DNA from 3 places in the Flavonifractor sp. DFI.6.63 genome. Region 3 is predicted to be linked to each of the others. Evidence: a T-box and tRNA genes for the amino acid it is inferred to sense, from the RefSeq annotation. Region 3 holds a T-box; the other regions hold tRNA genes.
What was found. A T-box is a leader RNA that pairs with one kind of tRNA and senses whether it is charged. The one in region 3 lies ahead of NE547_RS13355 (valine--tRNA ligase), so its partner is inferred to be a tRNA-Val.
Positions count from the first base shown of each region.

Region 1 (5,630 bases), on a different contig from region 3:
TGGTGGTGGTCACCCATGAGATGGGCTTCGCCCGAGAGGTGGGCACCCGGGTCCTCTTTATGGACGGCGGTAAGATTTTGGAACAGAACGAGCCGCAGGCCTTTTTCGCCAACCCCAGGGAGGAGCGGACGAAAGAGTTCCTGTCCAAGGTACTGTGAACGGCAAAAGGACCGGTTTCCCACCAGCTTGCAGGCTGGTGGGAAACCGGTCCTTTTGTGTGTTTGCCGGATTGGGCCGCGCCCGGGGCGGCTTTGCAGACGCGCTCCGGTCTCAACGGCTCATTCCGCGGAGATCATATAGTAGTAAACGGGCTGCCCGCCGGACAGCAGGGTGATCTCCGCATTGGGACAGGCGTCGGTGAAAAGCTTCAGCGACTTCTGGGCGTCCTTTTCCGACACGTCCTCCCCATAAAAGATGTTGATAAATTCCGCATTCTGCTGGGGCTCGGCCTCCGCCAAACGGCGCAGGAGCTTATCCAGCTTCCGGTCGGTGCCGAAGAGCTGATGCTCGGTGAGGGCCAGATAGTCGCCCCGCTGGATGGCAAAACCGTCGAAATCAGAGTCCCGGGCGGCATAGGTGATCTCACTGGTGTGGACGCGGCCCAGCGCCTCGGTCATGGCGGCGGTATTGTCCTCCTCGGAACCCTCCGGGTCCATCACCATCAGAGCGGAAATGCCCTGAGGCACCGTCTTGGTAGGCAGCACCACCACCCGCTTGCCCTCGGCCAGAGGGATGCACTGCTCGGCGGCCATGATGATGTTCTTGTTGTTGGGCAGTACGTAGACGATTTCAGCCGGAGTGCGGTCGATCTCCCGCATGATATCTTCCGTGGAGGGGTTCATGGTCTGACCGCCGCTGATGACGCCGTCGGCGCCCAGATCCCGGAAGACCTCCGCCAGGCCTGCGCCCGCCGCGACGGCCACCACGCCGTATCGCTTTTCCGGCGGGGCGACGTTCCGGCCTGCGTGGGAATGATCGGCCTCCTCCAGGTCGTCGGTGCTCTGAATGTGCCGGCCGGCGGCCAGATCCTCCGCCTGGGTGCGCATGTTCTCGATCTTGGCCAGCTCCAGGGTACCGTACTTCTGGGCCTCCGTGAGGGCGGCGCCGGGGATGTCGGTATGGACATGCACCTTGAACGCATCGTCGTCCTCGCCGATGACCAGGCTGTCGCCAATGCTGTTGAGATAGGCCTGGAAGGCTTCCAGGCTTTTCCGGGTGGTTTTGCGGACGATGAATACCGTGTCGAAGGTAAAGGTGATCTCCTCGGCGGCAATGGCGGCGTAGTCGGTCTTCTGCTCGGGCTTGGCGTGGTCCCCGCTCTCCTCAGGCAGGGGCAGGCCGCGCATCGAGTCCAGCATCCCCTGAAGAATGACCAGAAACCCCTTGCCGCCGGCGTCTACGACCCCTGCCTTTTTCAGTACGGGGTTTTGGTTGATGGTGTTCTCCAGGGCGAGCTGGCCCTCCGCGATGGCGGCTTCCAGCACGGCCTCCGGGTCGTTGGGCGTGGCCCGCGCGGCGTCAGCCGCCCGGGCGGCGGCCAGGCGGGAGACGGTAAGGATCGTGCCCTCGGCGGGCTTCATCACCGCCTTGTAGGCGGCGGCCACGCCAAAGTCCAGGGCAATGGCCAGCTCGCGGCCGTCGATGACGTCCTTGTCCTTCACGGCCTTGGCAAACCCCCGGAAAAGCAGGGAGAGGATGACGCCGGAATTGCCCCGGGCGCCCCGCAGCAGAGCGGAGGCGTTGGCGGCGGCGGCGTCTGACACCGTCTTGGGGTGCTTTTTGCGCAGTTCGGCAGCAGCGGTGGAGATGGTCAGGCTCATATTGGTGCCGGTATCCCCGTCGGGCACGGGGAAGACGTTGAGCTCGTTGATCTGCTGCTTTTGTAGATTGATGGAGGCCGCCGCGTGGATGATCGCCTGAGCAAACGACGCTCCGTCAATACACTCTCTCATGTCTGTGTTCCTTCCTTTCGATGGCGGACCAGGGGTCAGCCGATGACCATGGAGTCGATGCACACGTCTACGTTGCGCACCTCGGCGCCGGTGGTACGGCTGACGATATAGCGCACCTCGCTCATGATGGAGCGGCTGACCGCCATCAGATTGACGCCGTTGTCCACGATGATGTGCAGCTCAATGGAGACGGTGGCATCGTCGTTATAGGTCACCTTGACGCCCTTGGCCATGGACTCCCGCCGCAGCAGGTGGACCAGCCCGTCGGTTGCGGAGCGGATCGCCATCCCCTTGACGCCGTAGCAGTTGGTCGCCGCCGCGCCGGTGATGTGGGTAAACACCTCGCTGCTGATGGTAATCTCGCCCTTTTCAGTTTGCAGCTTCATGGAATCCCGTCCTTTCTGGGAAAATGCAAGCAGGCCGCCGCGAAGACGGCCGATTTCTTTTCATTCGTTTCTATATTGTATTCTATTTTCATGCAAATTACAAGGGAAAAAAGTTTCAAGAAAGTAGGGCGGCGCACTTGTATTTTGGGAAAGAAACGTGTAAACTGTGGATAGCAATGGATCAGCAGCAAAAACGGTAAGGAGGCTGCCTGCACGATGAAAAAGTTTTTTTGCGGTGTGGTGAAATTTTTCACCATTCTCACCATCCTGGCCGCTCTGGCCTACACTGTGGTTCTCTATTGGGATAAGATCGTCGATTTCGTCGACCGTGTGAAGGGGCTGTTGGCAGAGAAGAAGCTCTGTTGCTGCCATGACGAGACGGACGACTACGCCGATTGGGACGAGTAAGGCGAAAACCGGTCAGCCGGGCCTGCGAACGCGGGCCCGGCTCTTTTTCGCGCCCGTTCCTGATGTTTTTCTTACAATGATGCGCCTGGCTTGACCTGCCTGCGGCAGATTGGTTATAATAGCACTGATGGCAAAGTACGCCGGCTGAAGCAACCGCTTTGCAGAGTTGCCGCGGCACACTGGAATACCGCTGAAAGGGGAGCGTGCCATGGATGCCAATATCCTGGTTGTAGACGACGAGCCGGAGATCGCCGATCTGGTGGAGGTCTACCTGAAAAGCGAGGGGTGCACCGTCTTCAAATGCGGCACGGGCACCGAAGCGCTGGCCTGCGTGGCCCGCGAGCGGCTGGATCTGGCCATTCTGGACGTGATGCTGCCCGATATCAGCGGCTTTACCCTGTGCGGGGAGATCCGCAAGGAGCACCACTTTCCGGTGCTTATGCTCACCGCCAAGGTGGATGATATGGACAAGATCACAGGGCTGACCATCGGCGCGGACGACTACATCACCAAACCCTTCAATCCCCTGGAATTGGTGGCCCGGGTGAAGGCGCAGCTGCGGCGCTATACCCGCTATAACGAGGCGGACAAGTCCTCCGAGAGCCGGGACCTGATCGATTTCAACGGCCTGGTCATCAATCGGGGCACGCATGAGTGCCAGCTCTACGACCGGGAGCTGAATCTGACGCCCATTGAGTTTGACATCCTATGGATGCTGTGTGAAAACCGGGGACAGGTCATCTCCGCCGAGCGCCTGTTTGAGACGGTATGGGGAGAAAAGTATCTGGACCGGAACAATACCGTTATGGTACACATCCGCCGTTTGCGGGAGAAAATGGGCGAGCCCAGCCGGAATCCCCGGTTCATCAAAACGGTATGGGGCGTGGGGTATAAAATCGACTGATTTTCCGTAAAAAAAGATTGACAAGCCGGGACAAATCGGGTATACTAACTCTTGCCCTGTGTGGCAGGGCCTGACAAGGCGGCATAGCTCAGTTGGCTAGAGCATGCGGTTCATACCCGCAGTGTCCCCGGTTCAAATCCAGGTGCCGCTACCAGACCCAAAAGACGGCACGTGCCGTCTTTTGGGACTTTCCTTCGGGAAGGGACCCCGGCCCGCTTGGGCAACATGGCCCGTTGGTCAAGTGGTTAAGACACCGCCCTTTCACGGCGGTAACACGAGTTCGAGTCTCGTACGGGTCACCAAATATGGAGGCGTAGCTCAGCCGGTAGAGCACTTGCTTCACACGCAAGGGGTCACAGATTCGAGTTCTGTCGTCTCCACCAAAAAAGAAGACACGCTGGAAGCGTGTCTTCTTTTTTTACGCGCCTGCCGCGGTTCCATGGGATAGCACAGGGCAGAGCCGTGCCGCCCACACGCCTGCGCCGCGACAGGATCGGCGCCGGTGGAATGGATGAGGACCGCTTCAAAGGCTGCAAGATCTGGAGGAAGCCCCTCGAAATCCGGCTGAAATTGTGGGATGAGGCAGGGCTGCAGAGGACGGGATCCCATCCCGTCCTCTGCGGCCCTGCCCTGCTTGAACAGCATTTGCAAAAAGCTCTGGAACCCATATGGTTCCAGAGCTTTGATCTGGTGGACGATACAGGACTTGAACCTGTGACCTCCCGCACGTCAAGCGGATGCTCTACCAGCTGAGCTAATCGTCCAGACAGCGAAGATTATTATATCCGCAACAGGACGACTTGTCAATACTTTTTTCCGAATTCCTCTTTTAAAGAGTGAAGGAAACTGCTATACTGGAGCAAAGGGAGAAAGCTGGCGAACGGAGAAAAAGGAGCGGGAGATATGCTGTACCGGGAATTTGGCCCCGCAGAGCTGCATCCGGGGCTGACGGCGGGGGAAGGAGTCCGGCTGCGGGCCTATTGCCGGGAACACACCGGCCTGTTGGCCGATGACGGCAAGCGCTGGGCGGTGCTTATCCTCCCGGGCGGGGCCTACCGGCGCCTGGCGCCCGCGGAGTCCGAGCCCGTGGCGCTGGCCTTCTTGGCGGCGGGGATCCAAGCCTTTGTATTGGATTACAGTGTGCTGCCCAGACGCTGGCCCCAGCCTCTGCTGGAGACGGCCGCAGCGGTGGCCTTCCTTCGCTCGCATGCGGCGGAGTACGGCTTTCGTGCCGACCGGGTGGCTGTATGCGGTTTTTCGGCAGGCGGACATCTGGCGGGATATCTGTCGGGCCGTTGGGAGGATCCGGCGATCGGAGCGGCGCTGGGCCTGACGCCGGATCAGGTGCGGCCTGACGCGGCGGTTTTGGGCTATCCGGTGGTCCACCTGGCGGCGCTGCTGGAGGAGATCGGAGCGCCGGAGGCGCTGCGGCTGGACCGGCAGGTCCGGCCGGGCCACCCGCCCGTCTTTTTGTGGGCCACTGTGCGGGATGCGACCGTCCCGGTGGAAAATACGCTGGATTATGCCCGCGCGCTGCGGGCGGCGGAGGTGCCCTTTGAGCTGCATCTCTTTGCGGACGGGCCGCATGCCATGGGGCTGGCCGACCAGGAGAGCGCCCGGGACGAGGATCACTGCAATGCCCACGCAGCTGCATGGCATCCCCTGTGCGTGGACTGGCTGAAAGGACGATAACAAAATGGGACAAAAGGTCGTTCTTATTACCGGCGGCAGTCGCGGCATCGGCGCGGCCTGTGTCCGGCGCTTTGCCGCGGACGGGTGCCGGGTGGTCATAAACTACCGCGGCTCCCGGGGCCAGGCAGAGGCTCTGGCGGCCCAGGTCGGGGGACTGGCCCTTCAGGCCGACGTGGCCGACCCGGTCCAGGTACAAGATATGGTTGACAATGTGTTAGATAAATTTTGTCAACTTGACATTCTGGTATGCAATGCCGGAATCTCCCAGCAGAAACTGTTTGGCGATTT
Region 1 is NZ_JANGBE010000003.1:158,890-164,519, forward strand. It holds gene NE547_RS02655 (amino acid ABC transporter ATP-binding protein) at 1-158, shown strand, start outside; gene NE547_RS02660 (DAK2 domain-containing protein) at 279-1,952, opposite strand; gene NE547_RS02665 (Asp23/Gls24 family envelope stress response protein) at 1,988-2,338, opposite strand; gene NE547_RS02670 (hypothetical protein) at 2,555-2,746, shown strand; gene vanR (VanR-ABDEGLN family response regulator transcription factor) at 2,955-3,650, shown strand; tRNA gene NE547_RS02680 (tRNA-Met) at 3,728-3,804, shown strand; tRNA gene NE547_RS02685 (tRNA-Glu) at 3,878-3,952, shown strand; tRNA gene NE547_RS02690 (tRNA-Val) at 3,958-4,033, shown strand; tRNA gene NE547_RS02695 (tRNA-Val) at 4,339-4,414, opposite strand; gene NE547_RS02700 (alpha/beta hydrolase) at 4,554-5,342, shown strand; gene ymfI (elongation factor P 5-aminopentanone reductase) at 5,347-5,630, shown strand, end outside.
Region 1: it encodes a tRNA-Val, which carries the amino acid that the T-box ahead of NE547_RS13355 (valine--tRNA ligase) is inferred to sense. The anticodon was not compared.

Region 2 (5,630 bases), on a different contig from region 3:
ACCATCCTATTCATCACCCACGACGTGGAGGAAGCTTTATTTCTCTCCTCCAGCGTGCTGGTGGTGGAGCGCACCCCCATCCAAACGCTGGCGGAGCTTCCGGTCCCCGCGCCCTTCCCCCGGGAGCGCTCCTGCCTGAAGGCTCCAGAGCTGGCGGACCTGAAAGAGCGGCTCGTGGCGCTTTTGCGAAAGCAGGTGAAGGTATGAAAGGTCCCTGTAAGGCCGACCTGCCCGCCCTTCTCTTTCTCTTTGCACTGCTGCTCCTGTGGCAGGCCGCAGCTGCGGGGATGGACGCGGCCTATACCCTGCCGTCGCCCCTCCAGATCATCCAAAAGCTGTGGGAGCTGCGCGTGCTCCTCTTTACCGTCCACCTGCCCGCCACCATGACGGTAACCGCACTCGGCCTGGCGTTCTCCCTGGCGCTCGGTCTGGCCCTGGCGGTGGCCATGGATGCCAGCGGTCTGGTACGGCGGGTGCTCTATCCCCTGGTCGTGGTTTCCCAAACCATCCCCACCACCGCCATCGCGCCCCTGTTTGTATTATGGTTCGGCTATGGGATCTGGAGCAAAGTCCTGGTGACGGTGCTCATCACCTTTTTCCCCATCACCATCACGGTGTATGTCAGCCAGGCACCATCGCTGGACGACCTCTACGTCGATCTGGCGGCGGGATGAGGCCCCCGCCGTCAGAAAGCGTCCCCGCCCCCATCTGCAGCACGGAAAACAGGAAGGCGGCCTGGGCCGCCTTCCTGTTTGGTATCTTCCGGCGCGTCTGCTTTCAAGTTCCGCTTTCCGCCGCCCTGCTCCACTTTGCCGAACGGATATACAACGGTATCGCGGCAAGCTGCGCGGCAACAGAGACCGCTATCATGGCCGGGATGCTGATATCATACAGCACACCCAAAAGCCAGCTTCCCAGGAACCAGAACACGCCGAAGGAGCACTCGAAAATACCGTAGCCGGTGGCGCGGCTGGCTTTGGGAACCATATTCGTTACAGCGGCCTTTAGGATGGATTCCTGCGCCCCCATCCCTATGCCCCAGAGCGCGATCCCCACAAGCACCATGGGGACCGACGGGACGGCAAACAGGAAAATCGCAAAGGGCGCCGAAAGGATCGTCGACCAGACAAGGGCCCTGACGCCCTTTTTATCGTAGAGGAATCCAAAGAACAGGGCGGCCACGGCGTCTACCAGCATCGCTCCGGCATAGAGCAGCGGCAGCGTCCCGCCGCTTACCAGCGCGGAGGTCTGCACAAGGCCGGCAGCCAGTCCCGTATAGGTGCGGGAGATGTGCATGATCACAATGGAATAGTCGATAAATCCAAAGGCAAAGAGACTGATCCCGGCAATATAGAGGATGAACTCCTTCTTCATTTTGAACGGGACATACTCTTTGCTTTCCGGCTCAAAGCATTCCGGGTTCGGGAATCGGTATCTGGTTACCAGCAGCAGGACGATCGTGATCACACTGGGGACCGCCAGTACCGCAAAGCAGGCGGAGTAGATCTGAAACACAGTTCCATCCGTCTTGAAGAGCATGACAAGATACAGCAGCACGGGCCCGAGAAACGCGCCGATCTGGTCGAGCACCTCCTGAATGCCGAAGCTCTTGCCCACGCCCTCCTGTGCGGCGGCAAAGGACAGTATCGTATCCTTTGCGGGCTTTTTGATGGCCTTGCCCATCCGCTGAACGATCAGCAGCGCGCAGGCCCCGATCCATCCGTGCTCTCCCACCAGCGCAAGCGCAGGCACCGCCAGCACATCCAGGAGATAGCCCGCAATCGTCATGGGCCAGTACTGCTTTGTTCGATCCGTCAGTTTCCCGAATACATAGCGCATGGAGTAGCCTATCAGTTCTCCAAGCCCGGAAACAAATCCGATCGTACCCGCAGAAGCGCCGAGCAGGGAGAGATATGCGCCGCGGATGCTGGATGCCCCCTCGTGGGTCATATCCGAAAACAGGCTGACAATGCCGAACAGAAGAATAAACAGCATCGCCTGGGAGAGTCTTTTCCGCTTGCTATGCTTCATCCGGCCGGCACCCTTTCATTCTTTGATTCATTTCCGGAAAATCCGCCCTGCTCTCTGCTTTACACCGCCGGTACAGTCTGTCCAGAAGCCGTGCAAATTCCTGTTTTTCCGCCTCCGGCAGCGGCTGCAGCAGCCACTCGTAAAACAGCGCCTCCACATGCGCTTTGGAATGTTTCAATCCTTCCGCTTTTTCTGTGGCAAACAGCAGCTGGCTCCGTCCGTCGTTGGGATTCTCTTTCCGGATCAGATACCCCTTCGCCTCCAGATTGGCCGTCTGTCTTGCGACGGCCCCTTTGTCGATCCCGACGATCCTGCACACGCCCGCCTGTGTAATGCCGGGATTCTTACGGATCGCATGGAGCACATCGAATTCCGCGGTACCGATCCCGTCTTCCCGAAGGGTACGGACTGTAAATTTGCCGACTTCCCGCGCAATTTTTGTAATTTTTCTTTTGGTAATATCCATTGCCGCCTCACGTCAAAAAGATGTAGCATCAACCAAATCAGATGATACCACATCTTTTTGGTTTGTCAAGCAGCAAGCTTACGGCCCGGGCAGGCTTTCCTTCTGCGCCGCCTCCAAACGAAAAGACACACCATTCGGTGTGTCTTTTCGTTTCAGGCTGCCGAAAACCCTCCTGGAGAAGAGCCTGGCAGAGTTGAGTCGTCCGCAGACGACGGAAGGAAAGGAAGTTCCGTCATTTCCGGCGACACGTGCGTCGGAAATGACACCTTTCATGACGGACAGGGCGACTTTTCTGCAAGAATCGAGCCCTGTCCGTCATGCATCCCTCGGTCGAAAAAGGCCAGAGGCCTTTTTCGGCAAACTGAGACCGGATCGGGACCCGCGCGGCGGGGCGGCGCTTCTGCGCCGCTGGCGCAAACCCTTGGCGCAAAGCGAATTCACTTCGCCCGAGCATTGAACTATCCCCAGGTATCCAAAAAGAAACACCAGCCGTTGGCTGGTGTTTCTTTTTGGAGGCGACACCCAGATTCGAACTGGGGGTGGAGCTTTTGCAGAGCTCTGCCTTACCACTTGGCTATGTCGCCCTATGGATAACAGGAGCAATTCTTTGCTCCTGTTATCATTTGTCTGGAGCAGGTGACGAGGCTCGAACTCGCTACCTCCACCTTGGCAAGGTGGCGCTCTACCAGATGAGCTACACCTGCGTGTCAACAGCACATCTTATGCCCAAGGCACGCATTTGATACCTATGAAACTGTCTTCCCCGGCGGACGCCCACAGGCATCCGCCGGAGAATGGTGCCTCCGGCCGGAATCGAACCAGCGACACGGGGATTTTCAGTCCCCTGCTCTACCAACTGAGCTACAGAGGCGAATGGCGACGCGGAAGGGACTTGAACCCTCGACCTCCGGCGTGACAGGCCGGCGTTCTAACCAACTGAACTACCGCGCCAGACGGTAGGGGGTTTGGGGAACCGCAATGCGGCTGGTGGGAACAACAGGGCTCGAACCTGTGACATCATGCTTGTAAGGCATGCGCTCTCCCAGCTGAGCTATGCTCCCTTGTCCGTGCTCAAACTCAAGCAGCGAAGGTTATTATACTAAAACCTCCCACTCTTGTCAACCACTAAAATCACTTTTCCCACATTTTTTGCTGGCGTCTCTTACAGAGACGCCAGCAGCGCCTCCAGCGCTTCCCGGGAATAGTGGTACGCCTGATCGCAGAACTGACACGTCAGCTCCGCCTTCCCCTGCTCCCGGATCAGCGCCTCCAGCTCCTCCCGGCCCATACTGATCAGGGCCCGGGTCACCCGGTCCCGGCTGCAATAGCAGCGGTACTCCACCGGCTCCTGCGCGAGCACCTCCAGCTCGAACGCCCCCAGCACCTGCTCCAGCAGCGCCCGCGCGTCGGCGCCGGAGCGCAGGGCCTCTGTGACGGGCCCCACCGTCTGGATGCCCTGCTCAATGGCGCTGATCACTCCATCGTCCGCGCCGGGCAGCAGCTGGATCAGATATCCCCCGGCGCACAGCACGCTCTGGTCGACCTCCACCAGCACGCCCAGCGCGCAGGCCGTTGGGATCTGTTCGCTTTCCGCGAAGTAGGAGGTCACATCCTCGGCGATCTCCCCGGAGACCAGAGGGACCGTGCCCACATAGGGCTCTTTCATCTGCAGGTCCTTGATGACGGTCAAAGCGCCGGGAAGCCCCACGGCGGAGCCCACATCCAGTTTGGCCGGCCCCTTGAGGGGCAGATCCACCTGGGGATTCTGCACATACCCCCGGGCGTTTCCGGAGCTGTCGGATACCACGGTGATCCGTCCCAGGGGGCCCGCGCCCTTGATCTGTAGGGTGACGGAGCCCTTCTCCTCTTTGAGCTGATTTCCCATCATGGAACAGGCCATGAGGGCGCGGCCCAGCGCGGCGGTGGCCACGGGCAGGGTCCTGTGGATCTGCCGGGCACGCTCCACCATGTCTCTTGCGGTGATGGCCGAGGCCTTGACGGGCGCGTCCTTTGCCAGAACGCGGATGATACTGTCTGCCATGTTCGTCAGGATTCCTTTCGCGCGGCAAAAAAGATGCGTCCCTCCCCCGCTTTGGGGGCGCGCAGCTTCCGCTCGCCGTATTGTTTGATGCGGGAAAAGCCCGCCCGGACCAGCAGCGCCTCCAGCTCGTCCGGCTCGTAGGCGTATTCCTCGTGGAGCTCTTCCGCCCGGCTCCAGCGGCCGTCCGGCTCCAGGGTAAACAGGTCCATCCCGTAGGTGCATACGCGGCGGCGCGCGGAATAGTCCGCCCGCCAGACGCAGTAGGCGTCCGCGCTCTCGTCCAGGAATACCTGCCCGTCCAGGGCGCGCAGCTTGTCCGGCGTGTTGACGTCGAACACGAACAGCCCGCCGGGCATCAGGAAGGTATGCACCCGCTGAAAGGCCCGCTCCAGCTTTTGGGGGCTTGTAACGTAATTGACGCTGTCCAGGCAGCAGACGCAGGCGTCGATGGTCCCGTACAGATCCAGCTTGTCCATGGACTGGTGGAGAAAAAGGGGCGGGATCTCAGATGCCTGCCGGCACTTTTCGGCGGCCTGAGCCAGCATTTCCTCCGACTGGTCCACCCCGATCATCTCATACCCCCGCCGGGCCAGCTCCAAGGTCAGGCTGCCGGTACCGCAGGCCAGGTCCAGCACCGTATGGATGGGCAGGGCGCTGCGGGCAAAGTGGCGCTCCAGATAGTCTGCCCAGCGGACGTAGTCCACATCCCGGGTGAACTGATCGTAGCACCCGGCCAGGTTCTCATACGCCATGCTGATCCATCTGCTCCTTGATCCTGGGCAGCACCGCCTGATAGCCGTCCGCCCCATACTGGAGGGACCGGTTCACCCGGCTGATGGTGGCGCTGGACGCGCCGGTGCGCTCCAGGATATCGTTGTAGATCATGCCGTCGGACAGGAGCATCGCCACCTCGAAGCGCTGCTCCATAGCACGCAGCTCCGCCACCGTGCACAGGTCGGAGAAAAATTTCTTGCACTCGTCCAGATCCCGGAGCGTCAAAATGGCCTGATAGAGCACGTCGCTGTGCTCCCGCTTTTCGTTTTTTGTCATTTGCACGTTTGCCTCCCAATCGTTTCTCAGGAAAAGCGCCTT
Region 2 is NZ_JANGBE010000033.1:21,060-26,689, forward strand. It holds gene NE547_RS14560 (ABC transporter ATP-binding protein) at 1-139, shown strand, start outside; gene NE547_RS14565 (ABC transporter permease) at 204-674, shown strand; gene NE547_RS14570 (MFS transporter) at 778-2,031, opposite strand; gene NE547_RS14575 (MarR family winged helix-turn-helix transcriptional regulator) at 2,021-2,497, opposite strand; tRNA gene NE547_RS14580 (tRNA-Cys) at 3,008-3,081, opposite strand; tRNA gene NE547_RS14585 (tRNA-Gly) at 3,126-3,201, opposite strand; tRNA gene NE547_RS14590 (tRNA-Phe) at 3,293-3,368, opposite strand; tRNA gene NE547_RS14595 (tRNA-Asp) at 3,372-3,448, opposite strand; tRNA gene NE547_RS14600 (tRNA-Val) at 3,483-3,558, opposite strand; gene hslO (Hsp33 family molecular chaperone HslO) at 3,660-4,538, opposite strand; gene NE547_RS14610 (class I SAM-dependent methyltransferase) at 4,544-5,290, opposite strand; gene NE547_RS14615 (YerC/YecD family TrpR-related protein) at 5,280-5,588, opposite strand.
Region 2: it encodes a tRNA-Val, which carries the amino acid that the T-box ahead of NE547_RS13355 (valine--tRNA ligase) is inferred to sense. The anticodon was not compared.

Region 3 (5,630 bases):
GCTGGCCGACCTGCTGGGCCGGAAATGGACCCTGGCGGCCAGCCGGGCGATGGGCGCGCTGTCCGCCCTGGCCATGATCACGGCCCGGACCGGACTGGGCGTGTGTCTGGCCATGGGCCTGTGCGCCCTAGGCTACAACCTGGCCTCCGGCACACGTGAGGCCATCACCTACGACTCGCTTCTCCAATGCGGCCAGGCGGAGCGCTACCTCCGGGTAAGCGCCTGGCAGAACATTTTCTGGCGGGGTGCCGGGGCCGCAGCCCTGTTGGGGGCTGGGCTGACCGCCGCGCTGGGCTACCGGCTGGCCTACGGCTTGGACATCCTGGTGGACGTGCTGGCCGTGCTGACGGCGCTGGGCCTGACGGAGCCCGCCGTGGGCGCTCCGGAGCGGCGGCCTCGCCTAAGCGAACTGCCCCGGGGCTTTCGGGACTGCGCACGGGACGCGGCGGATTTTTTGCGCGCCAACCCCGCTGCCGCCGCGGTCATGCTCTTCAATGCTCTGGTGGGCGCTCTGGCCACCCTGCTGGGCTTCTTTCTCCAGGACGGCCTGACTTCCGCCGGGGCGGGGAACGCGCTGCTGGGTCCTCTGCTGCTCCTAGTGGCTTTGGGCGGCGTGGCCGGCTCCCGCGCCGCCCTGCTGCTGGAACGGCTGCCCTACCGGCTGACGGGGCTCCTCTGTCTGGCCGGGGTCGCCGCCGGAGCCGCTCTGTCGCTCACCGGCCGCCTGCCCCTGCTGGCCGCCGGAGGTTTTCTGGCCAGCGCCTGCGACGATGCGTTCCAGATGCTTACCGACGCCCGGCTCAATGCCATGATCCCCTCCCAGCGGCGGGCCACCCTCATCTCGGTCTCCTCCATGACCTTCAGCCTGGTCATGATCGTTCTCTCGCCCCTGACCGGGGCCGTTTGGGAGGGGCTGCTCTAATGCCGCCGCGCATTGTCCCCGGAGCGCGCCCTCAGCAAAAGGACGAAATTTTTATACCGCCCCTCCGGCCGTTTCCGGCTCGCGGGGCGGGTGTGGGGGTACGGCTTCCCTTCCGCGCCCCGGCTCCACAAGATGTCGTGTTGCCGCCCGGCGCGGGCCGCCGCGCCTCCCCCAGGGCAGAAAGGGCTTGACTGTGCCGGGAAAAACGTGTATCATAAACTCTGTAACCTTTTTGTAATCTTTTTATTCAACTTGTTACGATTCGGCGCTTTTGTGCCGGATCGATCTTGATGTAAACCACTCGAACGGGAGGGATTCCCATATGGACGATATTCTGCATGCGCCCCGGGACGAGGACGCACAGCAGGCAGGCCTGCCCCTGGCAAAACGGCTGGAGCGTTACCGTGCCGCCTGGATGGACGGCATGGCCCGCGTGCGGCTGAGCGCCCGGCGGTTCCAGCACAAGCTGGACGAGGCCACGGCAGGGGGAAAACGGCTCTTCACACCGCTGAATTTTCTGGCGGTGGCCGCCGTGGTGGGCGTGGCCACTGTGGTGGCCACCGTTTACACGCCCAGCTACGTAGTGTCGGTGGACGGGGTGCCCCTGGGCACCGTGTCCGATCCCCAGGTCTTCGAGGATGTGATGGACCGGGTGGAGGCCCGGGCCGCCACCATTCTGGGCTATGATTATGAGATCCCCAGCACGGTGAGCTATACCTTTGCCCTGTCCGAGCGCGGGAAGCTTTCCGACACCGGCGAATTTGAGACCTATCTCTTCGACCAGATCGGCGCGGTGATGAAGAGCTATGTGCTCAAGGTGGACGGCACGTTTATCGGCGCAGCCGCCGACCGGGAGAGCCTGGACGCCCTGCTGGACGCCATCAAGGCGCCCTACCGGACCGAAAACACCGTCTCCGCCGATTTCACCTCCAATGTGGTCGTCTCTCATGAATACACCCCCTCCGACGTGAATCAGGATCTGGACGCGATGCTGGCCCGGCTGACCCAAAACACCAACGGCCAGACCACCTATGAGGTTCAGAGCGGAGACACTTTTATGCAGATCGCGCTGGACAACGGCATGACCGTCAGCGAGATGCAGCAGCTCAATCCCGAGATCGACATCAACCGGATCTATATCGGCCAGCTGCTCAACGTCCGGGAGGAGATCCCCTACCTGTCGGTGCAGACGGTGGATTCCGTCACCTATACCGAGGCCGTGGAGTGCCCCGTGGAGCAGGTGGAGGACGACTCCATGTACCAGGGTGAATCCCGTGTGATCGACCCCGGCGTTCCCGGCCAAGCGCTGGTCAGCGCCAACATCACCTATGTCAACGGCCGCGAGCAGGAGCGGGATATCATCAGCACCCAGGTGCTGCAGGAGGCCACCACCAAGGTCATCGCGGTGGGCACCAAGGTGCGGCCCTCCTGGTACCCCAACGGCTACTTTATCTGGCCGGTCTACGGGCGCATCACCTCCTATTTTGGCTACCGGTCCATTTTCGGCTCCTACAGCTATCATGGCGGCATCGACATCGCCGCTTCCTACGGTACCGGCATCGCCGCCGCCGACGGCGGCACCGTGACCTTCGCGGGCCGGGCCACCGGCAGCAACTGGAGCTACGGCAACCTGGTCATCATCAACCACGGCAACGGCAAGGTGACCTATTACGGCCACTGCTCCAGCGTACTGGTCTCGGCGGGCGACCACGTCTACCAGGGCCAGACCATCGCCCGGGTGGGCTCCACCGGGCGCTCCACCGGCAACCACTGCCACTTTGAGGTCAAGATCAACGGCACCTCGGTCAATCCCCTGGCCTATCTGAGCTGAATCCCCGCTTCCTGAAGCAGTCAAACGTCCCAGGCGTATGTTCTTGGCCGTCTGGGGCCGGCCCCCGCCGGAGGCTTTTCCCATGGAAGCGTCCCCCTCCTTCCTGCATGGGCTTTGCGTGCTCGACCGTCTGCGCTCCCCCGCCGCCTGCCGCGGCGGGGGAGCGTTCTGCTCTTGACAAGCAATTTGAAATGTGATAGCATTTCTCCGTTCGATTCGGAAAATCATAGGAAAACGGCACGGATCGGGAGTAGTAAGCGGTCTTTCCTGCCCCAGAGAGAAAGCGTTGGGTGTGAGCTTTCGCAGGCGGGCCGCCCAAGTCGCCCGGGAGCCATGGAAGGAACTGCAGTAGACTCCATCGGGAGGGGCCCGTTATCGCCCCCAAGAGCGCGCGCGCCGTCCCGGCACGCGAATTTAGGTGGTACCGCGGAGTTGATTTCGCCCTAAACTGGCAGCAGTTTAGGGCGTTTATTTTGATTGGGAGGTCACTATGGAAGAATTTGAAAAACGATATAACGGGCTGGAGATCGAGCCCCAGATGCAGCAGCTGTGGGAGCTGCAGCAGGTCTACAAGTACGTGCCGGACCAGTCCCGGCCCATTTACTCCATCGACACGCCCCCTCCCACCGTCAACGGCAGCCTGCACATCGGCCACATCTTCAGCTATACGCAGGCGGAGATGATCGCCCGCTACCGCCGGATGAACGGCTACAACGTGTTTTACCCCTTCGGCTTTGACGACAACGGCCTGCCCTCGGAACGGCTGGTGGAAAAGGAGACCGGCGTAAAGGCCATGAACGTGCCCCGCAGCGAGTTCGGCCGCCAGTGCATCGAGATCACTGGAAAATACGAGGCGGAGTTCAAGGCCCTGTGGAAGGCCATGGGCTTTTCCTGCGACTGGGACCTGCAGTACTCCACCGTGGGGGCCCAGGCGCAGAAGATCTCCCAGCGCTCTTTTATCGAGCTGGCCAAGGCGGGCCACGCCTACCTCAGGAAGTCCCCGGTCCTCTGGTGCTCCGAGTGCCAGACCTCCATCGCTCAGGCGGAGCTGGACGCCAAGGACATCGACTCCACATTCAACTATATCCCCTTCGTGGTAGAGGGCAAGACCCTGGAGGTGGCCACCACCCGGCCCGAGCTGCTCTACGGTGTGGTGTGCGTCTTCGTCAACCCCGAGGACGAGCGCTACAAGGCCTATATCGGCAAGCAGATCACGGTGCCCCTGTATGAGTACGAGGTGCCCATCCTCTCCGATGAGCGGGTGAGCATCGAAAAGGGCACCGGCGTGGTCATGTGCGCCACCTTCGGCGACTCCACCGACCTGGACTGGTACAACGACTATCAGCTGCCCTACCGTCAGGTCATCCTGCCCGACGGCCGCATCGCCGCGGACGTGCCCTATATCGCGGGCCTCTCCGTCCGGGCCGCCCGGAAGGAGATCATCCGCCTGCTGGACGAGAAGGGCCTGCTGCTCAAGTCGGAGAAGCTGACCCACACGGTGTCCATCCACGAGCGCTGCGGCACCGAGGTGGAGATCATTCCCTCCCAGCAGTGGTATATCGACGTGCTCAATATTAAGGAAGAGCTTCTGAAGGCCGGCGACGCGATCAACTGGTATCCCGCCTCCATGAAAAACCGCTACCGCATGTGGGTGGAGAACCTGAAGTGGGACTGGTGCATCTCCCGCCAGCGGTATTTCGGCGTTCCCTTCCCGGTGTGGTACTGCGCAAAGTGCGGCAAGCCCCACTTTGCCGACGAGTCTCAGCTGCCCGTCAACCCTCTGGAGACCCCCTATCACGGCGCCTGTGAATGCGGCTGCAGCGAGTTTGTGCCCGAGTCCGCCGTGCTGGACACCTGGGCCACCTCCTCCCTGACCCCCGCCATCAACGAGAACACCGCCCGGGGCGCAGGCTACGAGGAGCCCTTCGTGCCCATGACCATGCGTACCCAGGCCCATGAGATCATCCGCACCTGGGCCTTCTATACCATCGTCAAAAGCTATTACCACCGCCACACCATCCCCTGGAAGGACGTGATGATCTGCGGCTTCGTTCTGGCCAAGCCGGGTGAAAAGATCAGCAAGTCCAAGGGCAACGCCAAGCTCACGCCCAAGTCCCTGCTGGAGACCCATCCGGCCGACATGATCCGCTATTGGGCGGCCAGCGCCCGGCTGGGCACCGACACCTTCTTCGATCAGAACGACATGGTGGACTCCTCCAAGCGCTTTATGACCAAGCTGTGGAACGCCTCCAAGTTCTGCCTGTCCCACCTGCACGACTTTGATCCCGGCGTCCGGCCGGAGCTGCTGCCCATCGACCGCTGGATGGTGGAGCGGGTGCAGGAGACCGCCCGGAAGGCCACCGAGCTGCTGGACTCCTACGAGATCGGCCTGGCCCGCCACCTGATCGACGAGCTGTTCTGGAACGATTTGTGCGACGACTATATCGAGATCGTCAAGTCCCGCCTGTACGAGCCCGAGATCCATGGCGAGGCCGAACGCCGCAGCGGGCAGTACGCGGTGTTCTACGCCCTGCTGAACATCCTCAAGCTCTATGCCATCTATGTGCCCCACATCACCGAATATATCTACCAGAAGGGCCTGAAGGAGTTTGTGGGCGCGCCGTCCATCCACCTGCTCCAGTGGGAGAAGGGCGACCGGGCCGACGAGGATATCCTCCGCTTCGGCGAGGAGTTCAAGGCCGCGCTGGACGCCATGCGCAAATACAAATCCGAGCACAATCTGTCCATGCGGGATGAGATCGACCGGCTGGAGGTGGAGGCTCTCGCTTCCCACAAGCGCTGGTTCGAACAGAGCATGGGCGATCTGAACGCCTGCACCCACGCCAGGGAGATCGCGTTCCAATACCACGATTAAGC
Region 3 is NZ_JANGBE010000028.1:6,640-12,269, reverse strand. It holds gene NE547_RS13365 (MFS transporter) at 1-922, shown strand, start outside; gene NE547_RS13360 (M23 family metallopeptidase) at 1,245-2,753, shown strand; T-box leader at 2,985-3,202, shown strand; gene NE547_RS13355 (valine--tRNA ligase) at 3,244-5,628, shown strand.